2 regions of the Rhodoligotrophos defluvii genome follow, and region 1 is predicted to be linked to the other one. Evidence: riboswitches for the same ligand, from Rfam matches in the RefSeq annotation. Region 1 holds a riboswitch; the other holds the start of a gene.
What was found. Region 1 has a riboswitch for cobalamin ahead of E4P09_RS19530 (DUF1636 domain-containing protein). Riboswitches for the same ligand answer to the same signal wherever they lie in the genome.
Positions count from the first base shown of each region.

Region 2: another riboswitch for cobalamin. It lies ahead of E4P09_RS03200 (TonB-dependent receptor plug domain-containing protein); the one in region 1 lies ahead of E4P09_RS19530 (DUF1636 domain-containing protein).

Region 1 is NZ_SZZM01000005.1:88,143-103,704, reverse strand. It holds gene bluB (5,6-dimethylbenzimidazole synthase) at 1-674, opposite strand, end outside; gene cbiB (adenosylcobinamide-phosphate synthase CbiB) at 691-1,680, shown strand; gene E4P09_RS19545 (cobyric acid synthase) at 1,664-3,130, opposite strand; gene cobO (cob(I)yrinic acid a,c-diamide adenosyltransferase) at 3,150-3,764, opposite strand; gene cobU (bifunctional adenosylcobinamide kinase/adenosylcobinamide-phosphate guanylyltransferase) at 3,772-4,290, opposite strand; cobalamin riboswitch at 4,331-4,534, shown strand; gene E4P09_RS19530 (DUF1636 domain-containing protein) at 4,680-5,090, shown strand; gene cobW (cobalamin biosynthesis protein CobW) at 5,087-6,130, shown strand; gene cobN (cobaltochelatase subunit CobN) at 6,155-9,541, shown strand; gene cobG (precorrin-3B synthase) at 9,538-10,806, shown strand; gene E4P09_RS19510 (precorrin-8X methylmutase) at 10,787-11,422, shown strand; gene E4P09_RS19505 (precorrin-2 C(20)-methyltransferase) at 11,424-12,149, shown strand; gene cobJ (precorrin-3B C(17)-methyltransferase) at 12,146-12,910, shown strand; gene E4P09_RS19495 (cobalt-precorrin-6A reductase) at 12,874-13,641, opposite strand; gene cbiE (precorrin-6y C5,15-methyltransferase (decarboxylating) subunit CbiE) at 13,704-14,912, shown strand; gene E4P09_RS19485 (cobalamin biosynthesis protein) at 14,909-15,313, shown strand; gene cobM (precorrin-4 C(11)-methyltransferase) at 15,310-15,562, shown strand, end outside.
Region 2 is NZ_SZZM01000001.1:661,193-676,754, reverse strand. It holds gene E4P09_RS03245 (polysaccharide deacetylase family protein) at 1-678, opposite strand, end outside; gene E4P09_RS03250 (glycosyltransferase family 2 protein) at 1-17, shown strand, start outside; gene E4P09_RS03240 (undecaprenyl-phosphate glucose phosphotransferase) at 683-2,092, opposite strand; gene E4P09_RS03235 (alginate lyase family protein) at 2,231-3,187, opposite strand; gene E4P09_RS03230 (aldo/keto reductase) at 3,391-4,377, shown strand; gene E4P09_RS03225 (GMC oxidoreductase) at 4,374-6,005, shown strand; gene E4P09_RS03220 (DUF6925 family protein) at 6,106-7,065, opposite strand; gene E4P09_RS03215 (ABC transporter ATP-binding protein) at 7,062-7,859, opposite strand; gene E4P09_RS03210 (FecCD family ABC transporter permease) at 7,856-8,878, opposite strand; gene E4P09_RS03205 (ABC transporter substrate-binding protein) at 8,875-9,714, opposite strand; gene E4P09_RS03200 (TonB-dependent receptor plug domain-containing protein) at 9,714-11,711, opposite strand; cobalamin riboswitch at 11,822-12,021, opposite strand; gene E4P09_RS03195 (aldehyde dehydrogenase family protein) at 12,549-14,021, shown strand; gene E4P09_RS03190 (helix-turn-helix domain-containing protein) at 14,030-15,103, opposite strand; gene E4P09_RS03185 (aminopeptidase) at 15,304-15,562, shown strand, end outside.

The DNA of each region.
Region 1 (15,562 bases):
AAGATGCGAGCGGATCCGTCGGTGCGCGCCTGCCAGCCCGCCCGCTCGAGCTCCGGCACCTCCTGGTCGAAGCGCGGGTGGCCCAGGCAGAGATAGCCGACCAGCCGCCAGGACGGGGCGAAGGCGAGCAGCCGGGTGACCGCGTCGGGGTCGAGGATCGAAACCCAGCCCAGCCCGAGGCCATAGGCGCGGGCGGCGATCCACAGGGTGTGGATGGCGCTCACCGCCGAATAGCGCAGCATTTCCGGCATGGTCTGCCGGCCGAGGCCATGGCCTTGGGCGCAGCCTTCCTCCACGAACACGGCGAGCTGCACGGGCGCATCGTCGAGCCCGGCCAGCTTCAAGCGGGCGTAAAGGGCGGCCTGCTCGCCCTCATAGCCGTTCAGCGCCGCGGCATTGGCCGCCTCGAAGCTCGCCCGCACCGCCTGGCGGGCGGCGGCGCTCTCGACCCGCACGATTCGCCAGGGCTGGCTATTGCCGACGGACGGGGCGAGATCGACGAGACTCAGCAGGTGGTCGAGCAAAGCGCCATCGACCGGGTCGCGCCGGAAGTGGCGGACATCGCGGCGCCAGCGTAGCAAAGCTTCGAGCTCTACGCGGAACGCGTCGTCGAAGGCTGGCGCTAACGAAGACTTGCCGGCCCGCGCGTGCCCACCTACACCGCTCATGATCATCACCTGCGCTGTTCTCATGGCCGTTTCCGACAACCTTACATTATTGCTGGCCGGTTTGTTGATCGAGGCAAGCTTCGGCTACCCTGATCGCCTTTTCCGGGCTGTCGGCCATCCCGTCACCTGGATGGGCGCGCTGATCGGCTGGCTCGACCGCGCGCTCAACCGCGATGGCGCGCCGGACCGGGAACGGCGGCTCAACGGCGTGGTCGCTTTGGCGCTGGTGCTGCTGGTCACGGCGGCGGTGGCGGTTCTCGTCGAGCGCGGGGCGCTCGCCTCTCTCCCATTGTTCGCAGCGGTGCTGCTGCTTGGCGCGCTCGCCTCCAGCCTGATCGCTCAGCGCAGCCTGGACCGACACGTGGCGGCGGTCGCCGAGGCGCTGGAGCGCGAGGGGCTGGCCCGTGGGCGCGCGGCGGTCTCGCGCATCGTCGGCCGAAACCCGGCGGCCCTCGATGAAGCGGGCGTGGCGCGGGCTGCCATGGAAAGCCTGGCCGAGAACTTTTCCGACGGGGTGGTGGCGCCGGCCTTCTGGTGCGCCGTGGCGGGCCTTCCCGGGATCAGCCTGTACAAGGCGGTGAACACGGCGGACAGCATGATCGGTCACAAGACGCCGCGGCATCTGGCTTTCGGCTGGGCGGCGGCGCGACTGGACGATCTGGTCAACTTGCCTGCGTCACGCCTTGCCGCGCTCTGGCTGATCATTGCCGCGGCCCACTTGCCCGACTGCCAAGCGCGCGGCGCCTGGCGGGCGGTGTGGCGCGACGCCCGGCATCACAAATCTCCCAATGCCGGCTGGCCGGAGGCGGCGCTGGCCGGGGCGCTGGGCCTGAGGCTCAACGGGCCGAAGGTCTATGGCGATATTCGGCGGGAGGATGCCTGGATGGGCGATGGCCGGGCGGAGGCTACACCGGGCGACATCCGCCGCGCCCTCTCGCTCTACCGGCTGGCCTGCGCGGTCCAGGCCTTTGCGATCGTGCTCCTGCTGCTGGCGGTCAGCGTGCTCGCGTGAGAATGCCGTCGATATCCACATGGCGCTCCAGATGGGCGGCGAGGGTGTCCAGCGCGTCCTCCACCTCCTGGTCATGAGAATGGTTCGACGGACTGCCCCCCAGGCGGCGAATCCAGGCGGCGCGCTGCTCGTCGTCACCGAACAGGCCGTGGACATAGGTGCCCATGATCGTCCCGTCCGGCGACCGGGCGCCGTCCACCCGACCGTCAGCGAAGGTCAGCAGGGGTAACGACATGGCCGGGCCGGTGGTTCGCCCCACATGCATCTCGTAACCGCGAAAGGGTGAGTCGTCCGAATCACTTCGGCCTTCAACTTCGCGCAGCGTCTTATCGCCGGTGAGCACCGTGTCCACCTCCAGCAGGCCAAGGGCTTGCACCTCGCCGGGCGGCCCCTCGATGCCATCGGGATCGGCGATGGTGCGACCGAGCATCTGGAATCCGCCACAGATACCAAGAACTTGGCCGCCCCGGCGCAGATGGGCCTTGAGATCAGCGTCCCAGCCATTGGCGATGAGCGCCTCGAGGTCGGCAATCGTCGCCTTGGAACCCGGCAGCACCACCAGCCGGGCGTCTGCCGGCAGGGGCTCGCCGGGCTTCACCATCACGAGGTCCACGTCCGGCTCGGCGGCGAGCGGGTCGAAATCGTCGAAATTGGCGATGCGCGGCAGAAGCGGCACGGCGATGCGCACTCGCGCGCCCGGCCTGCCGCCGGAATGCCGTTCCGCGAGATCGAGGGCGTCCTCAGCGGGAAGGCGCGCCGCCTGGGGCAAGAACGGCACCAGCCCTAAAGGTGCCCAGCCGGTGCGGGCGGCGATTTCGCGCATGCCATCCGCGAACAAGGTGGGATCACCGCGCATCTTGTTGACGATGAAGCCTTGGATCGTGCCGGCATCATTCGGATCGAGCACCGCCTTGGTGCCGACCAGGCTGGCAATCACCCCGCCGCGGTCGATGTCGCCCACCAGCACCACCGGCACATTGGCGGCGCGGGCAAAGCCCATATTGGCGATGTCGTTTGCACGCAGGTTGATCTCGGATGCACTCCCCGCCCCTTCCACGAGCACGATATCGGCCTCTGCTCCTAGTGTGGCGAAGCTGTCGAGCACGGCACCCATGAGCTGCTGCTTGACCGTCTGAAATTCGCGGGCGCCAGCCTGGCCCCAGATGCGGCCCTGAACGATGATCTGGGCACCCGTCTCGCTCTGCGGCTTGAGCAGCACCGGGTTCATATGGACCGATAGCCGCATGCGTGCTGCGCGCGCCTGCAGCGCCTGGGCGCGGCCGATCTCGCCGCCATCGGCCGTGACCGCCGCATTATTGGACATGTTCTGCGGCTTGAACGGGGCCACTTTGAGCCCACGCCGCACCAGGGCGCGGGCAAGGCCGGCCACCATGAGCGACTTGCCCACGTTCGAGCCGGTGCCCTGGAACATGATGGCCCGCGCGGTCATGGGAATGAGCCCCGCCCGATCAGAACTCGATGCCGGCCTGGGCCTTCACCCCGGCGGCGAAATGGTGCTTCACCTGGCCCATCTCGGTGACCAGGTCGGCCGCCTCGATCAGGGCTGGCTTGGCGTTGCGGCCGGTGACCACCACGTGCAGGTCTGAACGCCGTCCTTTGAGCGCCTCCACCACCTCGTCCAGCGGCAGGTACTCGTAGCGCAGGGCGATGTTGAGTTCGTCGAGAATCAGCAGCCGCAGGTTCGGATCGGCCATCAGCGCGCGCGCCTTGCCCCAGGCCGCCTGCGCGGCGGCAATGTCGCGGGCCTTGTCCTGCGTCTCCCAGGTGAAGCCTTCGCCCATGCTGTACCACTCGACCAGGTCGCCGAAGCGCTCCAGCACGGCGCGCTCGCCGGTGGACCAGGCGCCCTTGATGAACTGGACCACCCCCACCTTGCCGCCATTGCCGATCATGCGCAGGGCAAGGCCGAAGGCGGCGGTCGACTTGCCCTTGCCCGGCCCGGTATGGACGATCAGCAGCCCCTTCTCCAGGGTCTTGGCAGCGACCTCCGCATCCTGAACCGCCTTGCGCTTGGCCATCTTGGCGCGGTGGCGCGCTTCTTCTTCGGGCGTGATCGTGGTCATGGCTTGCTCATTTCACCTTGAGGGGCAGGCCGGCCACCATGAACAGGACCGCATCCGCCCTCCCCGCCATATGCTGGTTGAGCCGGCCCTGCGCGTCGCGGAACGACCGCGCCAGGGCATTCTCCGGCACGATGCCGAGCCCCACTTCGTTCGACACCATTACCACCGGGCCGCTGCGGGCATCGAGCGCGGCTTCGAGGTCGCGCAAGGCGGCCTGGCGGTCATGCTCGCCGAGCATGAGATTGGTGAGCCACAGGGTGAGGCAGTCGATCAGCACCGGCTGCTCTGATAGCAGCTGACGGATCGCGCCGCCGAGATCGACCGGCGCCTCGATGGTCTGCCACCCAGAGGCACGGCGCTGGCGATGCTGCGCGATGCGTGCGCGCATCTCGTCATCATAGGCCCGGGCGGTTGCCACATAGGCCCAGGGCGGGGGCGTGCTCGTCACCAGCTGCTCCGCATGGCGGCTCTTGCCGGAGCGGGCGCCGCCGAGGACCAGGGTGAGCTTGGGAAGTGCTGTCTCCAAAGGCCTGATGCCCGATGTGATTGACAGGATTCCTCAGAGGTCATAGCTAAATGCGGACGGTTCTTCCACCGTGGAAGATGAAAAGGGAATTCGGTGCGATGCCCCAACGGGCCTCAAAGCCGAAGCTGCCCCCGCAACTGTAAGCGTCGAGACCGGGCGCTGTCCCACTGGCCTTAAGAGCTGGGAAGGGGTTCCGGGCGATGGAGGCGCGAGCCAGGAGACCTGCCGTCGAACATGATCCGGGCTGCCGGGCGGGGTGCGCCGGTTGACGGACGACATGAGGCCGAAGCCGCTCGTTTGGCTTAGCCCATGCCGGGATCTCTCGGGGTCATCATTCCGCAAGCCGCACCCATATCGCCCGCTTATGCGCGGGAGGTGCGAGGCAACGCTTGAGCGAGACCGGCCGACCGAAGCTGCATGTCTGCATCACCTGCCGCATGGCCGGCGAGAATCCGGGGCCTGCCGACCGCGCCACGGGTCGCGCGCTCTATGACACCCTGCGCGATATGCTCGCGGACAAGGGTACCGAAGCGCCGGTGGAGCTCGTGCCGGTGGTGTGCCTGGCCAATTGCGACGAAGGCTGCTCCGCGGCCATTTCGCAGCCGGGCAAATGGACCTATCTCCTGCGCCGGCTTTGCCCCAGCATCGGCGCCGATATTCTCGCCTATTGCCAGGCCTATGCGGCCTCGCCCACCGGCGGGGTGTTCCGCTCCCGCCGGCCGGCGTCGCTCAGCGATGCCATCGGCGGCCGCACGCCCTCTCCCGACCAGATTCTGCCAGCCATGGAGACAATCGAATGAGTGTTGCGAGCGCGAAGGTGCCAGCCACGGTGATCACCGGCTTTCTCGGCGCGGGCAAGACCACCCTGGTGCGCCATGTGCTGGAGAATGCGGGCGGCAAGCGCCTCGCGCTGATCGTCAACGAGTTCGGCACGGAAGGGGTGGACGGCGAGATCGTTCGGGGCTGCGGGATCACCTCCTGCCCCGAGGAGAACATCGTGGAACTCGCCAATGGCTGCCTATGCTGCACGGTGGCGGACGAGTTCCTGCCCGCCATGGAAGCCCTGCTCGACCGGCCCGAGCCGCCCCATCACATCATCATCGAGACCTCGGGCCTCGCCCTGCCCAAGCCGCTGCTCAAGGCGTTCGACTGGCCGTCCATCCGCTCGCGGGTGACGGTGGACGGGGTGATCGCGGTGGTGGACGGGCCGGCGGTGGCCGAGGGGCGTTTTGCGGACAACCCGGATGCGGTAGACGCGCAGCGGCGGGCAGATGACAGCCTCGACCACGACAATCCGTTGGAAGAGGTCTATGAGGACCAGCTGAATGCGGCCGACCTCATCGTGCTCAACAAGGCCGACCTGCTCGATCACAACAAGGTGGAAGCGCTCAGGCAGGAGATTGCCGGGAGCATTTCCCGCGCGGTCAAGGTGATCCCGGCACGGCAGGGCCAGATCGATCCGGCCGTGCTGCTGGGGCTTGGCGCAGCGGCGGAGAATGACCTCGCGGCGCGGCCGTCCCATCATGACGCCGTGGATGGCGAACACGAGCATGACGACTTCGACAGTTTCGTGGTTGCCATCGACGAGATCGACGACCCCTATGCCCTGCTGCGCCGGTTGAAGGCGGCGGCGGAAGCCCATGACATCCTGCGCATAAAAGGCTTTGTGGGCGTCAGGGCCAAGCCCATGCGGCTGTTGGTGCAGGGGGTGGGCAGCCGCTTCAGCCACCATTATGACCGGCCGTGGTCGCCGAACGAGGCGCGTGGCGGCAAGATCGTGGTGATCGGCCAGAGCGGCTTCGACAAGGACGCCATCGCGGCGATGATCAGGGAGGGATGACGGCGGCTGCCGTCCGATTGGCCCATGCATCTTCTGGTCCGCGAGACGCATTCCCTGGATGAGGCCGATGCCGCGGTCGACCTCGACCATGCGCCGGCGGACATGGCCTTTCTGTCGTTTTCCGATTCCGATCTCGGGGCGGTGGCGGCCGCCTATGTCCGCGGGGCCCAGGGTCTTCCCGGCCTGCGCATGGCCAATCTCGGCCGCCTGCGCCACCCCATGTCGGTGGATCTCTATCTCGACAAGACGCTCAGGCATGCGCGGGTGATCATCGTGCGGCTGCTGGGCGGGCTCGACTACTGGCGCTACGGCGCGCAGGAGTTGAGCAGCCTCTGCCGCGAGCGCTCCATCGCCCTTGCCCTGCTCGACGGCGACAATCGAGTCGACGACAGGCTGGAGGCCATGTCCACCGTGTCGCCGGAGGCGCTGGACCGGCTGCGCGACTATTTCCGCCATGGCGGGCCGGACAACATGGCGGCGGCCCTGCGCTTGGCCGCCCATCTCGCCGGGATTGGCGCTGACGATGGACCGTCCGCCACACCGTTGCCGGCGGCGGGCGTCCTCGATCTGGGCCCCTGCCCGCTGCCTCCGGAGGCGGCCAAGGCGGCAATCATCCTCTATCGCGCCTATGTGCTGGCCGATGATGTGGCGCCGGTGCACGCGCTGGCGGCCGCGCTGGTTGAGGCCGGCATCGCGCCCCATGCACTTTATGTGACGAGCCTCAAGGATCCGGCGAGCGCCGCTTTCATCGCTGACGAACTGTCGCGACTACGGCCGGATGTGATCCTCAACCTCACCGCTTTCTCGGCCCGGCGGGACGAGGATGGGGTCTCGCCCCTCGATATGGCTGATGTGCCGGTGCTGCAGCTGGTGCTGTCCGGCGCCGCCCGCGCCGCCTGGGCTTCGTCCAGCCGCGGCCTGTCGGAGGCCGATCTTGCCATGCATGTGGTGCTGCCGGAGCTCGATGGCCGGCTTTTGACCACAGCCATATCGTTCAAGGCGGACCAGCCGGTCGGGGCGGGCGTCGATATCACGCGGACGGTCCATGAGCCGGATAGGGATGGCGTCGCGCTGGCGGTGGCGCGGGCCAAGGGCTGGGTGCGCCTTAGGCGGACGCCCTGGCCTGAGCGACGCATCGCTGTGGTGCTGTCGGACTATCCCGGCGCGCAGGGCCAGGTCGCCCACGCGGTCGGGCTCGATGCCCTGGCCAGCACGGCGGAAATCCTGCGGCTGCTTTCAGATGCCGGCTATGAGGCTGGCGCGGATGCGGAAGTGGTCTGTGCGGCCCTGCGCCAAGGCGAGGCGCGGCCGGTGCTCAGTGGCGCGGATTACCGTCGTTTGTTCGCAACCCTTCCCGCAGCGTTGCGCGAGCGCATCGAGGCCGCCTGGGGCGCGCCCGAGCAGGACCCAGCCTATGGCGACGGTGCGTTCCATTTCGCCGTCCATGCGGTGGGCCGCATCACCATTGCCATCCAGCCCGACCGGGGCCAGGGGCTCGACCGCAAGGCCCAGTATCACGACCCGGACCTGCCGCCGCGCCATGCCTATGTGGCCTTCTATCTCTGGCTCAGGGAGGTCGAGCGGGTGCATGCGATGGTGCATCTCGGCACCCATGGCACGCTGGAATGGCTGCCGGGCAAGGCGGTGGCCCTGTCCCGGCACTGCGCTCCGACGGCACTGCTGGGCGGGCTGCCGGTGGTCTATCCTTTCATCGTCAACAATCCGGGCGAAGCGGCGGCCGCCAAGCGGCGGCTTGGCGCGGTCACCATCGGTCACCTGACACCTCCGTTGCAGAGCGCGGGCAGCCATGGGGCTGCCGCGGAGCTCGAAAAGCTCATCGACGAATATGCCGCTGCCGATGGTCTTGACCGGCGGCGCATGGCCCTGCTCAAGCGCGACATCCTGGAGCGGGCCGCCGATCTCGGCCTTCTGGAGGAAAGCGGCGCGTCGGCCGCGGCCGACGAGGACGAGGCCCTGGCCCGGCTCGATGCCTATCTCTGCGATGTGAAGGACCTGCAGATCCGCGATGGGCTGCATGTGTTCGGCCGAGCGCCCGAGGAAGCGCGGCGCGATGCGCTTGCTTCAGCCATTGCCGCCTCCGCGCCGGGCCTTGCGCCTGACGCGATTGTCCGGCGGCTCGATGCCTGCGCCGAAGCCGAGCGGCAGGCCTTGCTTGCCGCACTTGACGGCCGCTTCGTCGCGCCGGGGCCGGCGGGCGCGCCAAGCCGCGGCCGTGTCGACGTGCTGCCCACCGGGCGCAACCTGTTCACCGTGGACCCGCGCGCCATCCCCACCCGCTCGGCCCTCGTGCTGGCGGAGAAGACGGCGCGCGAACTCATCCGCCGGCACATGCAGGAAACCGGGGAGTGGCTGTGCAGCGTGGTGCTCGACCTGTGGGGCTCGACCACCATCCGCACCGGCGGCGAGGATCTGGCTCTGGCCCTGGTGCTGATGGGCGTGCGGCCCTTATGGGATTCCGGCTCCAACCGGGTGAGCGGCATCGAGGTCGTGCCGGAGGCTCGCCTCGATCATCCGCGCGTTGACGTTACGTTGCGGATTTCCGGCCTGTTCCGTGATGCTTTCGGGCAGCAGATCGCCCTTTTCGACCAGGCGGTGCGGACGCTTGCCGATCGGGCGGACGAGGCGGATGGGTTCAACCCCTATGCCGATGCGGCGCGGGGCCTTAAGGGTGAAGCGCGGCTCAGGGCGCTGGTGCGGGTCTATGGCAATGCACCCGGCGCCTATGGGGCGGGGGTGAGCACGCTCATCGAGCGCGGCGCCTGGGAGGATCGCGCAGCGCTCGGCGGCGCCTACCTGGAGGCGTCCGCCCATGCCTATGGGCTGAGCTTCGCGGGCGAGGCGGACCTTTCCGGCTTCACCGCGCGGCTCGAGGCAGCGCAGGCCTTGGTGCATCTCCAGGACCATCGCGAGATCGACCTCCTGGACAGCCTGGATTTCGCCGGGCACGAGGGCGGGTTTGCCGCCGCCGCGGAGAGCCTTGGCCGCGAGCCCCAGCTCTACCACGCGGACACGGCCGACCCGAATGCGCCGAAGCTGCGGACCGTTGCGGAGGAGGTACGGCGCATCGTGCGCGGCCGGGCGGCCAATCCGCGCTGGATCGAGGGCATGATGCGGCACGGCTATCGCGGCGCGGCCGAGATCGCCCGCGGGCTCGACGGCCTGTTCGGCTTTGCCGCGACCTTGGGCAGCCGTTTCGACCGGCAGTTCGAGCTGATCTTCGACGCGACGCTTGGGTGCGAGCCGGTTGATGCATTCTTGCGCCGGGAGAACCCGCAGGCGCGGGCGGCCATGGCGGCGCGCTTCGCCGAAGCCGTCCGCCGCGACCTGTGGCGGCCGCGGCGCAATGCGGTTGCCACCCTGCTTGCGGAACACGAGGAGCTTCGGCCATGAGCCTTGCTGCAGAGGTGAAAGGCTGGTGCCCGACCGTGCTGCGGCCCATGGCCTCCGGCGACGGGCTGCTGGTGCGGGTGAAACCGAGCGCCGCGACCCTTTCGCTCGACCAGGCGAGGCGGCTGGCCGAGGCGGCGCAGCTTTACGGCAATGGCATCATCGAGCTGACCAACCGGGCCAATCTGCAGATGCGCGGGCTCGACGAGGCGACGGTAGCCCGGTTCGCCGCTGAGATCCAGGCCGCCGGCCTTGCGGCTGACGACCCTGCCCTGGAGCAGACCCGCAACGTGCTCGCCAGTCCGCTTGGGTCGCGGGATCCCACGGCCACGTTCGATGCGCATGCGCTGGCCCGCGCGATCGAGGGCCGGCTTGCGGCCGCGCCGCTTGCGGCCGCGCTGGACCTCAAGCGCCTGCCGGCCAAGTTCGGCTTTGTGGTTGACGGTGGCGGTGCGCTGCCGCTGGCCGGCATTGAAGCGGATATCCTGCTGCGCGGCCACGGAGGCGGAATTGCCGTTCGCCTCGCCGGTTGCGACTTGGCCGCCAGGACCAACCCAGCCGATGCACCTGATGTCGCCATCGGCCTTGCCCATGCGTTCCTGGCGCTGGCCTCCGGACAATCGTCACCACCGCGTCGCATGCGCAATCTGGTGGACCAAATCGGGGCGGCGGAGGTGTTCCGCCGTGCAGGGCTCGAGGCGGAGCATCTGACCTCCCCTGCCCCGGCGGCGGAGCGCCCTTTCCGTGGGCCCGGCTGGATCAGCCTCGGCCTGCCCTTCGGCCAGATCGATGCGCGTCTGCTGCAAGAGATGGTTTATCGCGCCGGGGCTGCCGGTGCCAAGGCGCTTCATGCGACGCCCTGGCGCGCCTTCGTTCTGTCCGGCCTGTCCGATGAAAGTGCTGCCGATCTCCTGAACTGGGCCGCAGCCGCCGGCCTGATCACCAGCAGCGAGGACGCCCGCCTCAACATTGCCGCCTGTCCCGGCCAGCCCTATTGCCGCTCGGCAACGGTGCCGACCCGGCGTGATGGAGAGCGTCTTGCGCGCAGCGGCGCGGCGGCGGACCTCGATGTGCACCTGTCCGGCTGCCGCAAAGGCTGTGCCCGCCGCGGGCCCGCCGATTTCACCCTGGTCGGCGGCTCGCAAGCGCGCTATGCGCTCGTTGAGCATGGCAGCGCCGGAGACGAGCCGCTCCTCACCGGGCTGACCCTGGACGAGATCATCAACCATTTGCGTGAGAAACGGGCCCATGCGCCGCGACATGTATGACTATATCCGCGACGGAGCGGAGATCTACCGACAGTCCTTCGCCACCATAAGGGCCGAGGCGGACCTCTCGGGCTTCAGCGAGGACGAGGCCCGGGTGGTGGTGCGCGTCATCCATGCCTGCGGCATGGTGGACATTGCCCGGGACGTCGTGTTCACGCCTGGCTTCTATCAGGCGGCGCGGGAAGCGCTGCTCGACGGCAGGCCCATCCTGTGCGATTCCCAGATGGTGGCGCATGGCATCACCCGCTCCCGGCTGCCCGCGGAGAACGAAGTGGTCTGTACCCTCGATGCGCCTGATATTGTCGAGCGGGCCCGCGCCATCGGCAATACGCGCTCCGCCGCCGCGCTCGACCTGTGGGTCGACTGGCTGGATGGCGCGGTGGTGGCGATCGGCAACGCACCCACGGCGCTATTCCGGCTCTTGGAGCTGATCGACGAGGGGGCGCCCTGCCCCGCGGCCATCATCGGCATGCCGGTGGGCTTCGTGGGCGCGGCGGAATCCAAGGAGCTGCTGCTTGCCCATGGCCGCATCCCGTCGGTGGTCGTGCGCGGCCGCAAGGGCGGCAGCGCCATGGCGGTGGCCGCGGTGAACGCCATCGCCAGCGAGGTGGAGTAGGTTGGTGGCAACGCTCTATGGCATTGGCTTGGGGCCGGGCGACCCGGAGCTGGTCACGCTCAAAGCCAAGCGGCTGCTGGGCTCGGCACCGGTGACCGCGTTCTTCGCCAAGCGCGGCCGCCCCGGTCAGGCCCGGATGATCGCCGAAGGCCACCTCAATCCCGCGACCCGCGAGCTGCGCTTCGACTACCCGTTCACGGCGGATATGGATGTGCGCGATCCGCGCTATCACGAGGAAATGGAGGCATTCTACGACCGATGCGCCATGGAGCTCGCCGCCTGCTTGGACCAGGGCTGGGATGTGGCGGTGCTGTGCGAAGGCGACCCGTTCTTCTACGGCTCGTTCATGTATGTCTTCGACCGGCTGCATGGGCGTTATGCCAGCGAGGTTGTGCCGGGGGTGACGGGCATGAGCGGCTGCTGGACCCGTGCCGGCGCGCCAATCGCCCATGGGGACGACGTGCTGCTGGTGCTGCCCGGCACCCTGCCGCAGGAGGCCATGGTCGCACGGCTCAGAAACGCGGATGCGGCAGTGTTCATGAAGGTGGGGCGCCATCTCGGCACCATAAGGCGTGCGCTTGCGGAGACCGGACTCATTGACCGCGCGATCCTGGTGGAAGGCGGCACCATGGCCCATGAGCGCGTCCAGCCGCTCGCTGCCGTTCATGATGAGAGCGTGGACTATTTCAGCATCGTGCTGGTGCCGGGGCGGCAGCGGGTCCGATGAGCGGAAGCCTTACCATTGTCGGGCTTGGACCGGGCGCGCCCGAACTGCTCACCGCACAGGCGGGCAACCGGCTGCAGACGGCCACCGACATCGTGGGCTACGGCCCCTATGTGGACCGGGTGCCGGAAAGGCCCGGCCAGGAGCGGCATCGGACCGACAACCGGGAGGAACTCGACCGCGCCCGCCATGCTCTCGTGCTGGCCGAGAGCGGCCGCAGGGTGGCGGTGGTGTCATCGGGGGACGCGGGCGTGTTCGCCATGGCGGCGGCGGTGTTCGAAGCGATCGAGCAAGGTCCCGCCGCCTGGCGCCGGCTCGACATCGAGGTGGTGCCGGGCATTTCCGCCATGTTCGCCGCGGCTGCGGCCATTGGCGCGCCGCTTGGCCACGATTTCTGTGCGATCTCCCTCTCCGACAACCTCAAGCCGTGGCCTGTGGTCCTGGCACGGCTCGAAGTGGCCGCCCGCGCCGATTTCGTCATCGCGCTCTACAATGCCCGCTCACAGGCGCGGCCGCACCAGCTGGGGGAGGCCTTCGAGCGGCTTCGAGCGATCCAGGCGCCGGAAACACCCGTGATCTTCGCCACGGCCATCAGCCGGCCCGAGCAGCGGATCGATATCGTCCGCTTGCAGGACGCAGAGCCCGCGCGCTGCGACATGCGTACGCTCGTGATGATCGGCTCCAGCGCCACACGGCTGATCCCGCGGGAGGGCGATGCGCCCTGGGTCTACACTCCCCGCTCGGTCAGGGAACCCGTCACATGAGCGGCAAGCCAGGCATAGGCTTCGGCGGCGGATGCAACCTCCACATCCGCTCGCGGCTTGGGCGGCCGTTCCACCATGATCACCGGCAGCCCGAGGGCGCGGGCGGCGTCGAGCTTCGCCCTGGTGGCCTCGCCACCGGCGTTCTTGGTGACGACCACCTCGATTTGGTGCTCGCGCAGCAAGGCGCGCTCCGCATCCACTTCGAAGGGACCGCGGGACAGCAGCACGGTGGCGCGCGGCGGCAAGGTTTCGGGCGGCGGTGGGTCGACGCTGCGGATGAGATAGTGATGCTGCGGCGCGTGGCGGGCGATCGCCACCTCCTTGCGGCCGGTGGTGAGGAAGACGCGCCTGGGCGCCTCCCCCAGAGCGGCAATCGCGGCTTCGAGGTTCGCCACCTGTTGCCAGGCATCGCCCGGCTGCGGCGTCCAGGCGAGGCGGCGGATGGCGATCAGCGGCACCCCGGTTTGGTTGCAGGCGGCGCGGGCATTGGCCGACATGGTGGTGGCAAAGGGGTGGGTGGCATCGACCACCAGCGCAAATCGCTCTTCCCTCAAGAACCGGGCGAGGCCGGCGCTGCCGCCGAAACCGCCTATGCGGGTCGGCAGTGGCTGGGCGGCCGGGGCCTTGGTTGCGCCTGCCAGCGACAAGAGGGCATCGAGCCGGTGCTCGCCCGCCAGCAGCCGGGCGAGGGCCGCCGCTTCGCTGGTGCCGCCGAGGATCAGAACCTTCATGGCGTTCTGCTGTTCCACAGGACCGGCCGCCTGCCAAGCCCTTTCCTGGCGAGTTCGAGGCGATGACCGCCTGGCTCAGCGTCATCGGCATCGGCGAGGACGGGCGGGCGGGCCTGTCGAGCGCGGCGCAAGCGCTGATCGAGGGCGCCACGCTGGTGGTGGGTGGGGCCAGGCACCTTGCCATGGTGGAAGGCTTGGGGCGCGGCGAGAGGCTTAGCTGGCGCTCTCCGATCGGCGACACGCTGCCGATGATTCTCGCGGCACGCGGGCAGCCCGTTGCGGTCGTGGCCTCGGGTGATCCGTTCTTCTATGGCATCGGCAATCTGCTGACGCGAGCGATCCCGGCCGGGGAAATGCTTGTCATCCCCGCGGTATCCTCGATGTCGCTGGCGGCTGCGCGCCTGAGCTGGCCATATGAAGAGGCTCACATCATCTCCCTGTGCGGCAGGCCGATCGAGAGCCTCGCGCCGCTCCTCCATCCCGGCCGCCGCATCCTGGCCCTGTCGGCGGATGAGCACACGCCCGCCGCAGTGGCGCAGTATCTTTCGGGCCGCGGCTTCGGGCCGAGCGCCATCCATGTGCTGGAGCGGCTGGGCGGGGCCAACGAGCGGGTGCGGCGGGCAGAGGCCGCCGGCTTCGATCTCAGCGGCGTGGCTCGGCTGAACCTGCTGGGCATCGAGGTTGCCGCCGGTCCGGGCGCGACGATCATCCCGCTCGGGCCAGGGCTTGCCGATGCGCTGTTCGTGCACGACGGGCAGCTCACCAAGCGCGAGATCCGCGCGGTGACCTTGTCCAGCCTGGCGCCACGCGTCGGCGCGCTGCTCTGGGACATCGGCTGCGGCTCGGGCTCGATCTCCATCGAATGGTGCCTGGCCCACCCAGCCAATCGCGCCATTGCCATGGAGGAGGACGCGACGCGCGCAGGCAATGCGGCCGGCAATGCGGCGGCGCTGGGGGTGAGCAGCCAGGTGCGCATCGTGCGCGGGCGTGCGCCGCAAGCGCTCGCTGACCTGCCTGAGCCCGATGCGGTGTTCATCGGCGGCGGCATGCAGGACGGGGTGCTGGATCAGGCCTGGGCAAGGCTCAAGCCGGGCGGCCGGCTGGTGGCCAATGGGGTGACGCTGGAGACCGAGGCGATCCTCATCGAGGCCTTTCGCCGGCTCGGCGGCGACCTTACGCGGTTCTCAGTCGCGCGGCTGGACCGTATCGGCAGCCTGCACGGCTTCCGCCCGGCCATGACCGTGACCCAGTGGCGGGTGGTGAAGCCATGATCATTGCCGGCCTTGGCCTTAAGCCCGATTGCCCCCCGGCCGACCTTCTCGTGCTGATCGAACAGGCACGGCTGGCTTGCGCAGAAGGCCGCATCGATGCCCTCGCCGCGCCGGCCTTCCGCCGCGACGCGCCTGGGCTTGCCGCTGCCGCCAAGGCGTTAGCCCTGCCGCTCCTGCTGATCGACGATGCGGCGCTGGCCTCGGTGCAGCCGCTGTGCCCGACGCGCTCAGCACGCGCCCTTGCAGAGACTGGCTTCGCTTCCATCGCCGAAGCGGTCGCTTTGAGCGCTGCAGGCCCTGGCGCCGAGCTCATTCTGCCGCGTATAGCCGGCGGTGCGGCGACCTGCGCCCTGGCCCGATCGGCGGAGGTCGCCTCACCAAGCGCGAGCGAAGGCATATGACCGTCCATTTCATCGGCGCGGGCCCGGGAGCCCCCGACCTCATCACGTTAAGGGCGCGCGATCTGATCGCCGCCTCGCCGGTGTGCCTCTATGCGGGCTCGCTCGTGCATCGCGAGATCCTCAAGCATTGCCCGCCCGGCGCCCGCATCGTCGATACGGCGCCGATGAGCCTCGACGAGATCATGGACGAGATGGTGCGCGCCCATATTGCCGGCGAGGACGTGGCGCGGCTCCATTCCGGCGACCTCT
Region 2 (15,562 bases), on a different contig from region 1:
TGCCGCCCATGTATTGACGCCATATCTCCAGCGCCGGATCGGGTCGCGCACCGCGGACCTGGCACGGCTTTGCCAGCCCGTAAGGTCCGCGATCATGCGGCCGACGTCGAGATCACTGCGCACCGTGTTGCGCGGCACCAGGCGGGCGCCGCGATGGGCAAGCCCGCCGGAGCTGGTATGGACGCGGCGGTACCCTGCCGCGAAGGCCGTGCGGAGCACCCGGGCATCGAAGGCGCCGAAAGGCACCGACAGAGTGTCGACGGCGCAGCCGGCTGCATCCTCGATCACCGCGCGCGCATCATAGAGCTCGCGCCGCAAGGTATCGTCAGCGCATTTGGTCCAGTTCACATGATCATGGCCGTGATTGCCGATCCGCATGCCCATGGCTGCCATCTCGGCCAGGTCTGATTTGGAGAGCGACCCTTGCTGCCCGAGCCGGCCCGCCAGCACGAAGAACGTGGCGGAAAGCCCCGCTTGTGCCAGCACCGGACAGGCGATGTGGAAATCTGATGCGTAGCCGTCGTCGAAGGTGATTTCGATGCGCGGGTCGCGCCGCGCCGCGTCCACCGCCTCGTGCAGCACGGACGTGTCGACCCAATAGGGCGCCTCCGCCGGGTCGATGGCGCCGGCCGGCCTCCCCAGCCCATGAAATGTCAGCACCAGTCGGTCGGGCAGCATGGTATCAGCCGGCGTTGCGGTAGCTCTTCGGCGAGAAGACCGTCATGAGCACGATCTTGACGTCGAGCCACAGTGACCAGTTCCGGAGATAGTAGAGGTCATATTCGATGCGGGCGCGCATCTTCTCTTCCGTGTCGGTTTCGCCGCGCAGGCCGTGCACTTGTGCCCAACCGGTAATCCCCGGCTTGGCGATGTGACGCCTGGCGTAGTAGGCGATCCGCCCGTCGAAGGCCTTGTTGAGGTTTACCGGATGCGGCCGCGGCCCCACCACCGACATGTCCCCGAGCAGCACGTTGAGGAACTGCGGCAGCTCGTCGATATTGGTGCGCCTGATCCAGCGACCGACCCGGGTGATGCGCGCATCGTTCTTGGTTGCCTGGCGAAACGCCTCCCCATCCTCCATCACCGTCATGGAGCGGAACTTGAACACGCGGAAAGTCTGGTGATTGAAGCCGTGGCGCGTCTGCCGGAACAAAACCGGCCCGCGGCTGTCCAGCTTGATGGCGATGGCGGTTAGGACAAGGACGGGCAGAAGCAGCAGCAGCGCGACCGAGGCAACCACAATGTCGAAGATGCGCTTGGTGATGACATCCGTGCGCTGGAACGCAGCCCGCACCAGGATCAGCCCGGCGGCGTTGCCAGCGGTGCCCATGCCCGCATAGCGGTCGAGAAAGGGACCCGGCGCAATATGGATGGCAACGGGCGTTTCCATCAGGGCGTCCGTGAGCGTCTCGATCAGCGACACCTCGGACCAGGGAACGACCAGGATGACATCGTCCGGCCTGAGCTGCCGGATGGTTCCTTGCATCTGAACGGCAGTCTCGACCACGTTGTCCAGTTCGACGATGCCGACGGCGCTCCACCCCACGTCGCGCAGGTCATAGCGGCGCATATGGCTCGCAATGTCGTCGCGCCGGCCCACCAGCACCACCTTGCGCGCCGCAAAACCCGCAGACCGCGCCAGGATTTCCGCCAGTCGGGCCGTGGCGAGCCTGAGGGTGAACAGGGCCGCAAGCCCGGAGAAGTAGAGAACGACGGTGGCACCGCGCGAATAGTCAGCCCCCGCTTTGAGCAGGAAGACCAGCGCCAGCACGATCCCGGACGTTATCGTCCACGTGAGCAGCAGGTCGTCGAACCGGTTCTTGGACTGGACGTAGTTGCGGAACCGATAGGATCCGCGCGCGGAGGCAATCACGAGGAAGACGAGCGCGAAAGTGCCGCCCCATTCGAGATGCTGCGCCAGCGAGTCGGTGTTGCCGAAGCTCGCGAGATAATAGGCTGGCCCGGTTACGAAGGCCGCGACCAAGATCGCCGAAGCGTCGAGCGCAGCGGCCGTAAGCGCGAAGGCTAGCCAGGAAATCCGTGGATTTCCCGTACCGAGGAACAGGCGGCCTTCGACGCGGTCCATCGTCATTGCGTTATCAGCATGGGTTTGAGGCCGGTCGGTTCGACCGGAGCCGGAGGTTGACGTTACGCCATGGCATCGCAAGAACGATGCCGCGATTGCGGTGACACAGAACACCGCCGCGAGATGCGGCAGCGCGTCGCAGCATCAACGAACGTCTCGGCGCGTCGCGGTCTTTATCGCCTGCATGGTGGCAGCCACATCGCCACCCAGGAAATGGCTGTTGGCGGCATGAGGGGGCAGGTTATCCGTCGGGACCAACGCCCCATAGAAGCCGAACCAGGCGAGGTTCCATTGAGGGGGCGATTCCTGAGGTGCGCCTGCCATGGCCGCGAACGAGGAGGGGTCACGGAGGCCGGCGATAATGCGCTCGCCCAAGCGCTTGAGGCTTGCAAAGTCCACGGTGTCACCGCGCGCCTTCGCCATGAAGGCCATGGCGGCAAGCGGTGCTGCGGCGAAGCAATGATAGTCGAGAGCCTTCCCGCCGCGTTCCATTTCCAGAGGAAGGGTCCCATCCGGCGCTATGGCGGCAAGGCCTTGCGCCAGGATCCCATCCGCCTGTTTCCGCAGTCGCCCGTCGCCCGTCGCCAGCGCCGTGGCCGCCATCGCAAGACCGGCCCAATAGGCCAGGTTGTTCTCCGGCACGTCGTCCCGCGCGAGGAAATCTGGGATTGGTGCGGCCATCTCCTCGAGCCAGCGCGCGATGCGAGCACGTTCCGACGGATCGGCCAGCGCCATGACCTTCAGATAGGCGAGGGCCAGGGCCCCGAGATACCAGTTCCGCTCGTAATTGGCCTGGCGCGAGGACCAGCGGCCGGTCAGCGCACGGCGTTCGGCCCACAGCGCCAAATTGTCGAGCGCGCAGCGGCCGGCCGCCTCGTCGCCACGGACGAGATAGGCATCCGCGCGCTGCTGCTGCAGGCGGACGAAAGCTTCATAGGGGGCCACCGCCTTATCCCTGGCTGCGCGCTTTGAGCCATCCACCACGCTCCCCTGGCTGTCGGCGTAAAACCCTTCAACTTTCAGCGGCTGGCTCGGCGGCAATGCGAGCTTGCAGGTCGGGTTCGCCCAGACGGTGCCCGGCAGCAACGGGATGAGAAGCAAGGCTGCTATCAGCCAAACTGCCCTGTCGCTTCCTCCGCTTGGCACGCCGTTCGCTACCCACATGCTCGATGCTTGCTGGCCGGCACGGTATCCCTGGCACCGTCGCGTCAGCAAGGACGAACTTGGGACCGGAAAGGGTTCCCTGGTTCAAAATGGAACGAAGCAACACGTCCCGGCACGGCCGAAGAACGAGGGCAGCGTTAATGGTGAGGCAAGTAAAACTTCCCGGCACGGAGATCGAAACCTCGGTCATCGGCTTCGGCTGCGCTTCCCTGGGCTCGCGCATATCGCGCGCGCAGGGGCTGCGAAGCCTCGAAGCAGCGTTTGATGCTGGCGTGACCTGGTATGACGTGGCGCCTCCCTACGGCGCGGGAGAGGCGGAACTGGCGGTCGGCGCCTTCCTCAGAGAGCGTCGCCAGCAGGTTCAGGTCTGTACCAAAGTGGGCCTGACCCATCCCGAGCGCAATCAGCTCATGAAAATGGTCTATGCCGCGGCCCGCCCTGTGGCCGGCAAGCTCAAGGCGCTGCGGCGTGGCTTTCGCGCGCTGCCGGCCACGCGCTATCGCAAGGTGCCGTTGGATGGCAGCACGATCAAGGCGTCGCTCGATCAGTCGCTCACCCGCCTCGGCACCGATTACGTGGACGTCTTTGCCCTGCACGATCCCGACCCGGCCGATGTCACGCGCGAGGACGTGCTGCGGGCGCTGGAAGAGGTGGTGCGTGCCGGCAAGGCGCGTCACGTCTCGGTTGCGGGGAGCTTGCGGGCCTGTCTCGCAGGTGCGGCGCAACCCGGCCCCTTCAGCTTCGCCCAATGTGCCGATGGTCTCGACATCGACGCGGTGCCTCAGATAGCCCGAGCCGCGAGACGTCCCATCGCCACCGTGACCCATTCGGTGTTCGGGGTGGACGGCGCGCTGGAGCGGCTGGTTCAGCGGCTGGCGCAAGACCCGCAGGCACAGCGTCAGCTGGCGGAGGCCGGCTATGCCGGGCCTTTGCCGGACGCCGCCGGCGCCCTGCTCCTGGACCGCGCCTTGGCCGCCAACCCGCAAGGGGTCGTGCTCACCTCAATGTTTTCCGAGCGGCACCGCCGGTTCAACATCGCGCGGGCCTCACGACCTGCCTCTCGCCAGGCGCTCGATCTCGCCAAATCACTCACCGCCACACCGGCGCCCGGCCTCGTGCCCGCATGATCCTCGATCACCTGGAGGGCCTCGACGAAGCACGCCACGACCTGTGCATCGTCGGCTCGGGCCCAGTCGGCATCACACTGGCCCTGGAAATGGCCCGGCTTGGCCGGAGCGTGCTTCTGCTCGAATCCGGCGGCCAACAGCCTGACACGAGCACCACCGAGCTGTCGGCGGCGGAGATTGCCGAGCCATCCCGGCACGACGACATGCGCATCGCCGTCGCGCGCCGCTTCGGTGGCACGTCGAACCTGTGGGCCGGGCGCTGCCAGCCCTTTGATGCAATCGATTTCGAGCGTCGGCCCTGGGCGGGTGATGTCCGCTGGCCGATCACGCTCGAAGACCTGGCGCCCCATTACGCGGCCGCTTGCGGCTATGCGCAGTGCGGCGCCCCTGTCTTCCGAGATCCGATCCCGGGTGTGGCCTCGCAGGATGATGCGTTCGACTACACGCGGCTGGAGCGGTTCAGCAACAAGCCGGCGTTTCAGCTCACCCATATGCGCGCGCTCGCCGGAAATCCGCTCATCGATGTGCGCCTCAACGCGACCGTGACCGGCTTCGTCTTCGGGAGCGATGACCGCATCACCGCGCTGACCGTGAGCAGGCTCGACGGCAGCCGGCACGATATTCCCGTCTCGGCAGTCGCCTTGGCCTGCGGCGGGCTCGAAACCACCCGGCTGCTGCTGGCCGCCCAGCGGCAGCAGCCCGAGCGCTTCGGCGGGCGGGATGGCCCGCTCGGCCGCTACTATATGGGTCACGTGATCGGCGAGGTGGCCGACATCCAGTTCGCGACGGACGCGCTCGACCAGGCCTATGACTTCTACCTCGACGGCCACGGCTCCTATGCGCGCCGGCGTTTCGTTCCATCCGACGGCTTGCAGCGATCGGCGCAGCTGCCCAATGTCTCGTTCTGGCCGGTGGTACCGCCCAGCGCCGATCCCCGCCACGGCAGCGCCGTCCTGTCCGCCGTCATGCTGGCCCTGTCCGTCGGCCCGCTCGGCCGCCGGCTGGTGGCGGAGGCCATCCGCAAGCGCCACGTGCCCGATGATCTCGACCGCTGGCCGCACCTTCTGAACGTAGTGCGCGGCTTGCCCGCGGCCGCCGTGTTCGTCCCCTCCTTCCTCTACCGCCGCTATGCGAGCCCGATGCGGCTGCCGGGATTCTTCATCCGCAATTCCGCCCGCCGCTACGGCCTTTCCTACCACGCCGAGCACTTCCCCCAGGCCGAAAGCCGGGTGGAACTGGGATATGAAACGGACCGGCTCGGCCTGCCGCGCCTGCGCATCGATCTGCGTTTCAGCCGCGACAACGCGGAAGCCCTGGCCCGGGCCCATGACGAGCTTGGCCGCTGGCTTGGCCGCACCGGCTTCGGCTCGCTGACATACCGGCAGCCGCGGGAGGAAACGGTCGATGCGATCCTCGCCCTGGCAGCACATGGCACGCACCAGATCGGCACGGCGCGCATGGGCGCCAATCGCCGCGAGGCCATCGTCGATGCTGACCTCAAATGTTTCGATTGTGCAAATCTCTACGCGATCGGCTCGGCGGTGCTGCCCACCTCCGGCCAGGCCAACCCGACGCTCACCGCCATTGCATTGGCCGTTCGGTTCGCCGCTCACTGGAGGCGGGCTTGATCGCGCGGGACGGTGCGAATGACCCCCGCCCTTGGCCAGCTCGTGGCCGAACGGCAAATTTGCTTCGGCGCGATTGCGTGCCAGGTTTAATGGCCTCTAACTAGAAATACTCTCTCCAAAGGTCGAGAGCTCCGGTGTCCCCTTCCGCTTGGCATTTCAATTGTCGCAAGGTCACGCGCAAGGTCGCCCGGTGTGACCGCTTCGTCAGTTTCGGCAGCGCTTCGGGGCTTGCGCCGCTCCAGACAAGCTCCTCGATCTCGGTTTTGAGAGCCGCAAGCTCGGGGTCACCGTAGTCACTCAGGACGTCGCGGAACGCCTCCAAGGCTGCCGGGTCGAAAGGGATATCCCGCCCGAGCGGATCCTTGAGCGGATGCTGCGGGTAGATATAGGCGCAGGGCACCCATCCAAACGGGATCGGTTCATTGGCGCTGTGGGTGCGGCCTTGGCTGAGGAGTTGCGGTAGAACGTGGGTGTGCGGTCCTTCCGGGCTTTTCTCATGGGCAGCCGGGACTGGCTGCATGATTTCCGCGCGGCCGAGCCTGGTTGCGAACACCCGGTGCGGCGAAAGCGCAGGCATGTCGCGCATCAACGTATTGTCCGGGTCGAAAATGGACGTTCCCACCGCCTCCCGCAGCCGGGCTATCACCGCCGGATCCATAGAGCGCACGCACACATCCACGGTCGGCGTGCCCAGGCCGATATCGAACAGAATTGCGCCCCTATCCATCTCACGAACGGCCTCTTCGTCCGGCCCGAGCTCCGTGACCACGCGCCGATGGCTCATCAAGCTGTTTGCCTTGGGCAAGCAGAGCGCCACCGCCTGGTGCCAGCTTGCGGGATCCTTGGCGGGGGCCTCGTAGGCGAATATCCGAATATCCGCATCATGGGCGATCCTGATGGCGCCTCGCGAGGTTGCGGCCGACAAGCCGTCCTGTCCGAACGCGACTGCCTCCCCTTCGTCGCGCGTGAATTCGGCGATGGCGCCGAAAGTGCCGAGACTCCAGCCGGCCTTCTGGTCGGCAATCATCCGGCGAATGAACTGCAGGGTCTCGTTGCTCATGCGGAATCTCCGTGCATGGATGGGTTTCGCCGCCAGGGCAGGATGAAGCGTTCGCCATCCTGCGTTCCGACCAGCGGCAAGACGGAATAGACGGCCTCCAGCAACCCCGGGCTGAGCACCGCTTCGGGCGTGCCGTCGGCGACAAGCCGGCCCTGGCTCATGAGCACCAGCCGTCGGCAAAATCTCGCCGCCAGGGTCAGCTCATGCAGCACAACCACCACGGCCGTGCCGGCAGATGCCGCCGCGGCCAGCAGCTCCATGGCCCGAAGCTGGTGGTAGGGGTCGAGCCCTGCGATGGGCTCGTCCGCCAGCAGGACCTCGCCTTCCACTGCCAATGCGCGGGCAAGCAGCACCCGCATGCGCTCTCCGCCCGACAGAGCGTTGAGCGGGCGCTTGGCGAGGGTCTCAACCTCCGTCATGCGCATGGCAGCGGCGATCGCCCGCGCGTCGGAGGCTGGATCCTGCGGTCCCCACAAGCCGCGGTGGGGGAGGCGCCCCAGGGCGACCACCTGCTCCACATTGAGCCGCCACTCGATCGACGCGGATTGAGCGAGAAAGCTCAAGCGTCGGGCCAGCTGGCGGGGGCCGATGCTATTGGCGTCGCATCCGTCGAAGATCACCCGGCCGCTATCGGGTGCGCACAGGCCGGCCAACACCGCCAGCAGGGTAGACTTGCCTGCACCATTGGGCCCCACCAGCCCGATCATCTCTCCAGGCGAGACGGCCAGGTCGACGTCGCTCAGTATTTGGCGGCTGCCAAGCCGGACGCCGACAGCCTTGGCCTCGATCTTCATGGCCGCTCGCTCCTGAGGCGGTAAAGGAGCGCGAACAGGAAGGGTGCGCCGACAATGGCCGTGACCACCCCGAGCTTCAGCTCCGGCTGGGTGGCAATGAGCCTGACCGCAATGTCCGCCGATGTCGTCAGCACCGCGCCGGCGAAGCCGCTGGCCATCAGCAGCCGGCCCGGCCGATGACCGACGAACGGGCGGATCAGATGCGGCACGACAAGACCGACAAAGCCGACGGCACCGCTCACCGCGACGGCGCTGCCGACGCAGAGCGCTGTCCCGCCGACAACCGCGCCGCGGACCCTCTCCAGCTTGAAGCCGAGGCTCGATGCGGTCAGCTCGCCCAGGCTCAACGCGTCGAGCGCACGGCCTGTCCAGAGAAGCAGTGCCCAGCCGGTTACCATGGGGGGCAGTACGAGCGCGATGTGGTCGAGACTGCGATCGGCCAGCGAGCCCATCAGCCAGAACATGATTTCAATTGCGGCATAAGGGGTCGCGGACAGGTTGAGCGCGAGGGAGATCAGCGCGCCCGCCAGGCTGTTGATGGCGATGCCGGCCAGGATCAGCGTGGTCGTGCCTGCTCCGCGGCCGGCAAGGCCGAACAGGATCACCCCGGCGATGGCCGCCCCGGCGACGCCGCCCAGCGGCAGGAGCAGCGATGTCAAATGTGCCAGGCCGGAATAGAAGATGACGACCGCACCGAGCGCCGCGGCACCCGAAACGCCGATGATACCAGGCTCGGCCAGCGGGTTGCGCAGGAAGCCCTGCATGACCGCGCCGGCGAGCCCCAGAGTATACCCCACGAGCAGGCCGAGCAGAGCACGAGGCACTCTCAGCTCGATGAGCACGAGCGCGGCGAGGCTTTCCCGGCCGGCCATCCAGTCGACCATGGCGCTGGCCAGGTTGAAAGGCGCATAGCCGATCGAGAGCGAGGCGATGGACGCAGCGAAGGAAGCTGCGATAAGGCTGCTGACGAGCAAGGGATAGGCGATCTCGTCGCCTAACGCCCGGAGGAAAACCGTCATGGCGTTGCCCTCGCCGCGATCTGCTCCGCGGCCCGCGCGAGAAGCGCGACCGCTTCCACCATCTCGGGTCCGGCGCACGTCCACAGCCGTGGCGGGACGCTAACGACTTGAGTGTGGGGCAGCGCCTTCAGCACCGGGTGCCGGAGCACTTCATAGGCAAGCGCTGGGGCCGTCGGCTCAGCGTTCAGGATCAAGACGTCGGGCCGGAATGCAACCAGCAGCTCGAGGGGAACGGCGCCGTAATTGTCAAGACCGTTTTCCGCTGCGAGGTTACGGAAGCCGGCGCGCGCGAGCAGCGTATCGATGAGAGAGCCTTTGCCCGCCGTGAAGCCGTTCGGCTGATAGACGATCGCGGTCGGCCTGTGTTGCCGCGCGGTGTCCAGCGACGCAAGACGAGCACGCATTCGGGCAATGAGGGCCTCCGCCCGCGGGAGGTGGCCGAGCGTGTCGCCAAGCTCGAGGATCTGCTGCTCCGTTTGCTCGAAGCTTGCGGGAACATCAAGCTCGAGCACCTCGATGACAACCCGCTTCAACTGGTCGACGGTGGCGCGCGTCGTATAGCGGCCGGCAATGACCAGGTCTGGCGCGAGGGCGATCACTTCCTCGCTCAAGCCGCGATTGGCCGGATAGCGTGAGGCCAGCGCGGCCAGATTGGCGTTGGCGGGATCCTGCGACAGCCATGTCACCGACGCGATCTGTGCGGGATCCGCGAGCCGGAGCACCAGCTCGTCGGCACACAGGTTCAAGGAGACGATACGCTGCGGTGCGGCCAGGCTGCCCGAAGCCGACCAGGCGAGCAGCAGGGCGATGAGCAGGTTTCGCGCGTGGCTTGCCATCAGAAGGTCAGCCTCACGCCGGCATAGCCGCCGAAACCCAAGGTGCCGTAGCCCCAGACTTCGTAATACTTCTCGTCGAGGATGTTTTCCAGGCGGCCATAGAGTTGCAGGCCGTCGTTGATCTGATAGGAGGCTGCGAGGTTGACCAGCGTATAGGCGTTGAGGTCGACTATATAGCGTTCGTTGTAATCGGCGCTGTAGACCCAATCCTTCTGCTTGCTGACATAGTCTACGCTGAGATTGAGCTGGGCTCTGTCGTCCAGCAAAATGTAACTCACGTCGATGCTGGCCAAGTTCTTCGGCCGCCGCACCAGCGTCCGGCCATCGGCGTCTTCTCCGTTCATGTAGGTGTAGGACGCACGCAGGGTGAGATTGGTGATAGGGCTGACGCTCAGTCCAAGCTCGACGCCATCGATCTTCGAGCTGCCAGGTAAATTGATGGAGGTCTGGCCGGCGCCGGTGATGAGATCGGTGATGCGCTGGCTGAAATAGGTGATGTCGAGAATGCCCCCGCCGAAGATCTGCTGATCGATGCCGATATCCCAGCCCTCGCCGCGTTCCGGCTTCAGGTTCGGATTGCCCCTGTAATTGTTGGTGTAGCCGTAGAGCTCGAACAGGGTGGGGTTCTTGACGCCCGTGCCGTAGGAGCCGCGGAGCTTGGTGCCGCTCTCCTTCAGGAAGTAGGCGGCGGTCGCACGATAGGTGGTCGAGTCCTTGAACAGCTCGTTGTCGTCGCGGCGGATGCTTCCGGTGAGCGACAGATCCTCGAAAAGGCTCACCTGGTATTGCCCGACAAAGCCGGTCGTGCCGATCGACTTCTCGAAGCTGGACCACACGTTTTTCGAGATCGCCTTGTCCTCGTCATGCTCGACGGCAAAGGTCGCGGCGTGGCTTGCATCCAGGAACTGCGGCGTGTCGAAGAAGAAAGTCGATTGGTAGTCGAAGCGGGCGCGCTCGCCGTCATAGGTGCTGGTGACCATGCGCGGATCGAGGTCGCGATAGGTGCGGTCCTGATCGGTGTAGGCGAAGCCCGCGATCTGCTCCCAGTGGCCGTCGAGCAGCAGGAGACGCGCCTGGGCGCGGGTGAAGAATTGCTCCCCCTTCACATCCTGCAATGCGTCTACGGGGCCGGTGTGGCCATACTGGGGATAGAACGTCTCGGCGTCGAGGTCGCTGCGACTTGTCGTGTAGCGCACCACGGCCGAGAGGTCGAAGGTGTCGGTGAGATTGTAGCCGGCCTTGGCGAATACCGTGCCGTTGCCGTAGCCGTCCTTCTCCTTGTTGCCGAGGCGCGTGCTCGCGACGGAAATGCCCTCGGTCTGAAAGCCGCTGGCGCTGGCGATGAAGTTGTAGCGGTCGGTTCCGCCGCTCACCGACGCATTGCCGTTAAGCGTGCCGAACGAGCCGCCCTCGACGCGTGCAGCGGCGCGGGTCCGGCCTTCGCCGCGACGGGTGACGACGTTGATCACACCGCCGACGGCATCCGAGCCGTACAGCGCGCTTTGCGGCCCGCGCAGCACCTCTATGCGCTCGATATCGTCCGCGAGCAGATGGGCGAAATCGAACTCCGAGCCGGCGGCCGGGTCGTTGACGGGGATGCCATCGATGAAGACCTTGGTCTGGTTGCCTTCGGAACCCCTGATGCGCACCTGCGTGAGCTGGCCGAGCGGCCCCGTGCGGCTGACGGCCAGGCCAGGCACTTGGCGCAGAGCTTCCGATACGAATTTGATCTGCTGTTCGCGCAGCTCTTCCCCGGTGATGACCGTGACGGCGCTGCCCACCTGGGAAAGCGGCGTCTCGACCAAGTTCGCGGTCACCGAGATCTCCGGCAGGTCGAGATTGCCGCCATCGTCGAGATCGGCATCCTGCGCCGCCGCAGCCTCGAGGCCGACGGCCAGCGCAAGGGCCGCCACCAGGATGGACTGCTTCGTCGTGGGAACGGGAGCGGAAGGGCCGGATTCCGGCGCGAAATCCTTGCGGACAATCAGAACGAACATGAACCCTCGGGCGGCGCTCGGCCTTGTGGCACGTCACCGCGATCGAGGTGTCCTCTGCCCGAATGGAAGAGAGGACAGTCCCATCGAGACACCCCGCCCGATGTGATCGCGTGTGACCACGGCTGACGGCAGGTCTCCTGACTTGCGGGTCGCTGTCGTCCGCCGCCTTCCCAGGACCCGTTGGTCCCAGTGGCCTATGGCGGAAAACTCGCCGCTTACAGTTGCGGGGGCAGTCGCGGCGTTGGGATATCCATCCCGCACCGCGTTCCCTATTAAGCCTCTATGAGGCGCCGTCGCGGCAACAATGCGGACGTTCATGAGTCGTGTCAACGGGCAACTCGTTGGTTGGCGGACTCGCGCAGCCGAGGCTAAGCCGCTGTCCTGTTCGAGGCAGCGACGGCGAGAGGATCGGAGCAGATGCACCCATGCGCGCGGGAGGGTCTCGCAAATCTTCCACCGCCCTGCCAGTGTTACTTCTCGTTGACTATCCCGATTGTACAATAGATCGCTCACTCCTTTGGAAATGGGAGACATGCTGCATGTCGAAGGAAACTAAGCACGAGAAGACGAGCAAGAAAGCCTCAGACAAGACATCGAAGCCGAAAGCGATGTCAAAAAGTGCAAAGGCCGCCTCGGCCTCCAAGAAGAAGTGAAATCTGTGCGGCCAGTGTTCACCCGCTGGCCGCACTCAAAACGGGGTCCCTGCCGAGGCGTCGATCTCGGCCTGTTCTTCGGGCTCGGCCCAGAACGGAAGATCAAAAGTCACTGACGAGCGGGCAAGTTGTCGCGCACCTCTCTGCCTAACATGGCTGTCTGCAAAGCGAGAGAGGATCGACAATGGCTATTCAAAAGCTTCCCGACGTTGCGCTGCGCATCGACGGCCGGCCAGTTCCATCCACCTCGGACCAGGTTTTAGCGGTCATCAATCCGGCGAACGGACGGCAGCTTTTCGATCTGCCCATTGGAAGCGAGGCTGACGTCAATGCCGCTGTGCAGTCCGCGCGGCGCATTTTCGAATCGGGGGCTTGGTGGGGAATGGAGCCTGAAGGCCGAAAGAAGCTCCTGCACAAATGGGCCGATCTGGTCGAGAGAAATGCCGAAACGCTGGATCAGCTCGATGCCGTCGAGATGGGAAAGCCCTTGCGCCTCAAGGCGTTCAACGCGATGAAAGCCAGCAGCCTCGTGCGCTTCTACGCAGAGACCATCGACAAGGCCAAGGGCGATGTTCTCTCCAGCGACCGCCATTCCACGGTGATCAGGAAGGGCGTGCCGCGCGGGGTCGTCGCGGCGATCACGCCCTGGAATTTTCCGACTTACAACGCGGCGATGAAGATCGCTCCGGCCCTGGCGGCGGGAAACTCGATCGTGCTGAAGCCGTCGGAACTGTCGTCGCAGGCCGCGCTGATGCTGGCCGACCTTGCCTGCGAGGCCGGGATTCCGCCCGGCGCCGTGAACGTTGTTCCCGGGGCCGGCCAGACCACGGGCAAGGGCCTCGCGCTGCATGGCGATGTCGACATGGTCGTTTTCATGGGATCGAGCGATGTCGGCAAGCTGATGCTTCAGTATTCCGGCCAGTCGAACATGAAGCCGGTCATCGCCGAATGCGGCGGAAAATCGCCCCAGATCGTGTTCGACGATGGTGTGGATCTGGATGCAGCGGCGGCCGCGGTGGCAACCGGGATCACCGTAAACCAAGGTCAATGGTGCAGCGCCGGCTCGCGCCTGCTCGTGCAGCGGTCGATCGAGGCGGCGTTTGTGGAGGCGGTGGTCCAGAAGCTGCGCGACCTGGTGGTTGGCGATCCTCTCGATAACGCGACCGATCTTGGTCCACTGGTCAGCGAGCGGCAACTGAACCGCGTGCTTTCCTATATCGATTCGGGAAACAGGGAAGGAGCCGAGCTGATCTATGGAGGCAAGCGGCTCCAGGAGGCAACGGGCGGCTATTACTTGGAGCCCACTGTATTCCGTAAGGTGAGCAGCGACAGTCGGATCGCCAGAGAAGAGATCTTCGGGCCCGTGCTCTCCGTGATGAGCTTCACGGATGTCGATCACGCCATTCGGCTTGCCAACAGCACTGATTACGGCCTGTCGGCCTATGTATGGACGGCGAGCCTCGCGACAGGCTTCTCGCTCGGCAAGGGCATTCGTGCGGGCGCGGTGGTGGTGAACGCCAATCCGCCGTTCGGTCCAGGCCCTGGTGCCGCATATACGAGTGAGGCCTACGGATTATCGGGTATAGGGATCAGGGGCGGCATGCCCGGCCTGATGGCCTACCAGCGTCAGCATCTGGTCTGGTTCAACCATCAATAGATCAGGGTTCAGTGCCGCCTGCATTCCTTAGGCAGAACACCGAACTTGCGGAAATAGGCGCGGGTGAACGAGGACACTTCCGAATAGCCGACGCGGAAGGCGACCTCGGTGACCGACAAGCCGTTGCAGACGAGAAGCTCCCGCGCATGGTCGAGCTTCAAGTCGCGCCAGCACGCCTGCACGGATGTGCCGTATACCTGCTTGAAGGCCAAAGCGAGCTTGGTTCTGTTGAGACCCACGCGGCGGGCAAGATCGGCGAGGGGAATGCTTGAATCGAGATCGTCTTCCATGATCTTTCGCGCCATCTCGACGCGCTTCATGTCCCCCGGCGAGAGGCGGGCCTGCGGTCGTCCCGGACCATCATGTGGCCGGGAAAGCTGATGAAGCACCATGGAGAGCAACTCGAGGGATTTCCCACGCATGAAGGCCCGGCGGACTGGGCCATCTATGGAGCAGTTGATCACTTCATCGACCGCGAAGCACATGGCCGGGCTCAATTGGAGTTGCCGATTTTGCGCTTGGAGCTGGCCCGGATCGGCAAGCCACTGCAGTCCGGGCTCGACTTGAGACGTCCATATCTCGAGCAAGCTGGTGAGCGCGCTGGGCCGCATGAGGAGGCAGGCCATGCGCGCGGAGTCGGCATTCTTCATGAAGTGGCCGATGACCGAGTCCTCAGGGTAGCGCGAGACGATACAGGTGCGCTCGGGAATGTCGAGCACCTCGCCGCCGAGCAATTCGTCGTAGCCACCGCCCTGCACCCGAAACTGGATATGAATCCAGTCGCTGCCTTTCGCCGATCGCTGGCGATGGTATGCGCTGCCCTGCTGCGCCACGCTCGTGAGCAGGAATGCGCCATCCGCCAACTGCACCATTTCCTGAACGCCGCTATGGCTCGCATCCCTCCACTTGATGCGTATGCCGAGCGGGTTGTCATAGAGCGCCGTGTCCGCTTCGAAATTCTGTCCGAAGCGCGCGCTGAAGGTGCTCGGGTCGAGATAGTTGGCATAGTCCAGTGGCGCAGCTTGCATTTCAACCTCCGCCAGCCGGTGCTTGACCGCCGGCCCATGTGCGTTATCCCGCATCTTGTCGCCGCCCCCGAGAATAGTCAAACGCGCTGCGCCTGCAGCTCAGCCGCACCGCCGCGGCTGAACGCCAAGGCAAATCTGGCTGACGAAGCAACAAGTTGACCACATGTCGGCGGTTTACCGTAGACTCGAGTGCAGTCGTCCGGCCGTCAGCGGGCGGCGAGGCAGCGTGCCCAACCGATCAGAGGAGCCTTCCCTTGGACCCCTATTCAGCACATCCCGCCGTTGATCCGGTCAAGTTGGACCGGCTCGCCGACGTGGCGATCCGGATCGGCGTGCAGCTCCGGCCCGGCCAGGATCTCATCGTCACATCACCGCTCAGCGCCCTACCTTTGGTGAAGCGTCTGGTCGAGCAAGCCTACGCCGCTGGCGCAAGGTATGTTCAGCCGGTGCTTTCGGACGAGGAACTAACGCTCGCCCGCTTTAGATTCGGAACCGATGTCGCGTTCGATGGAG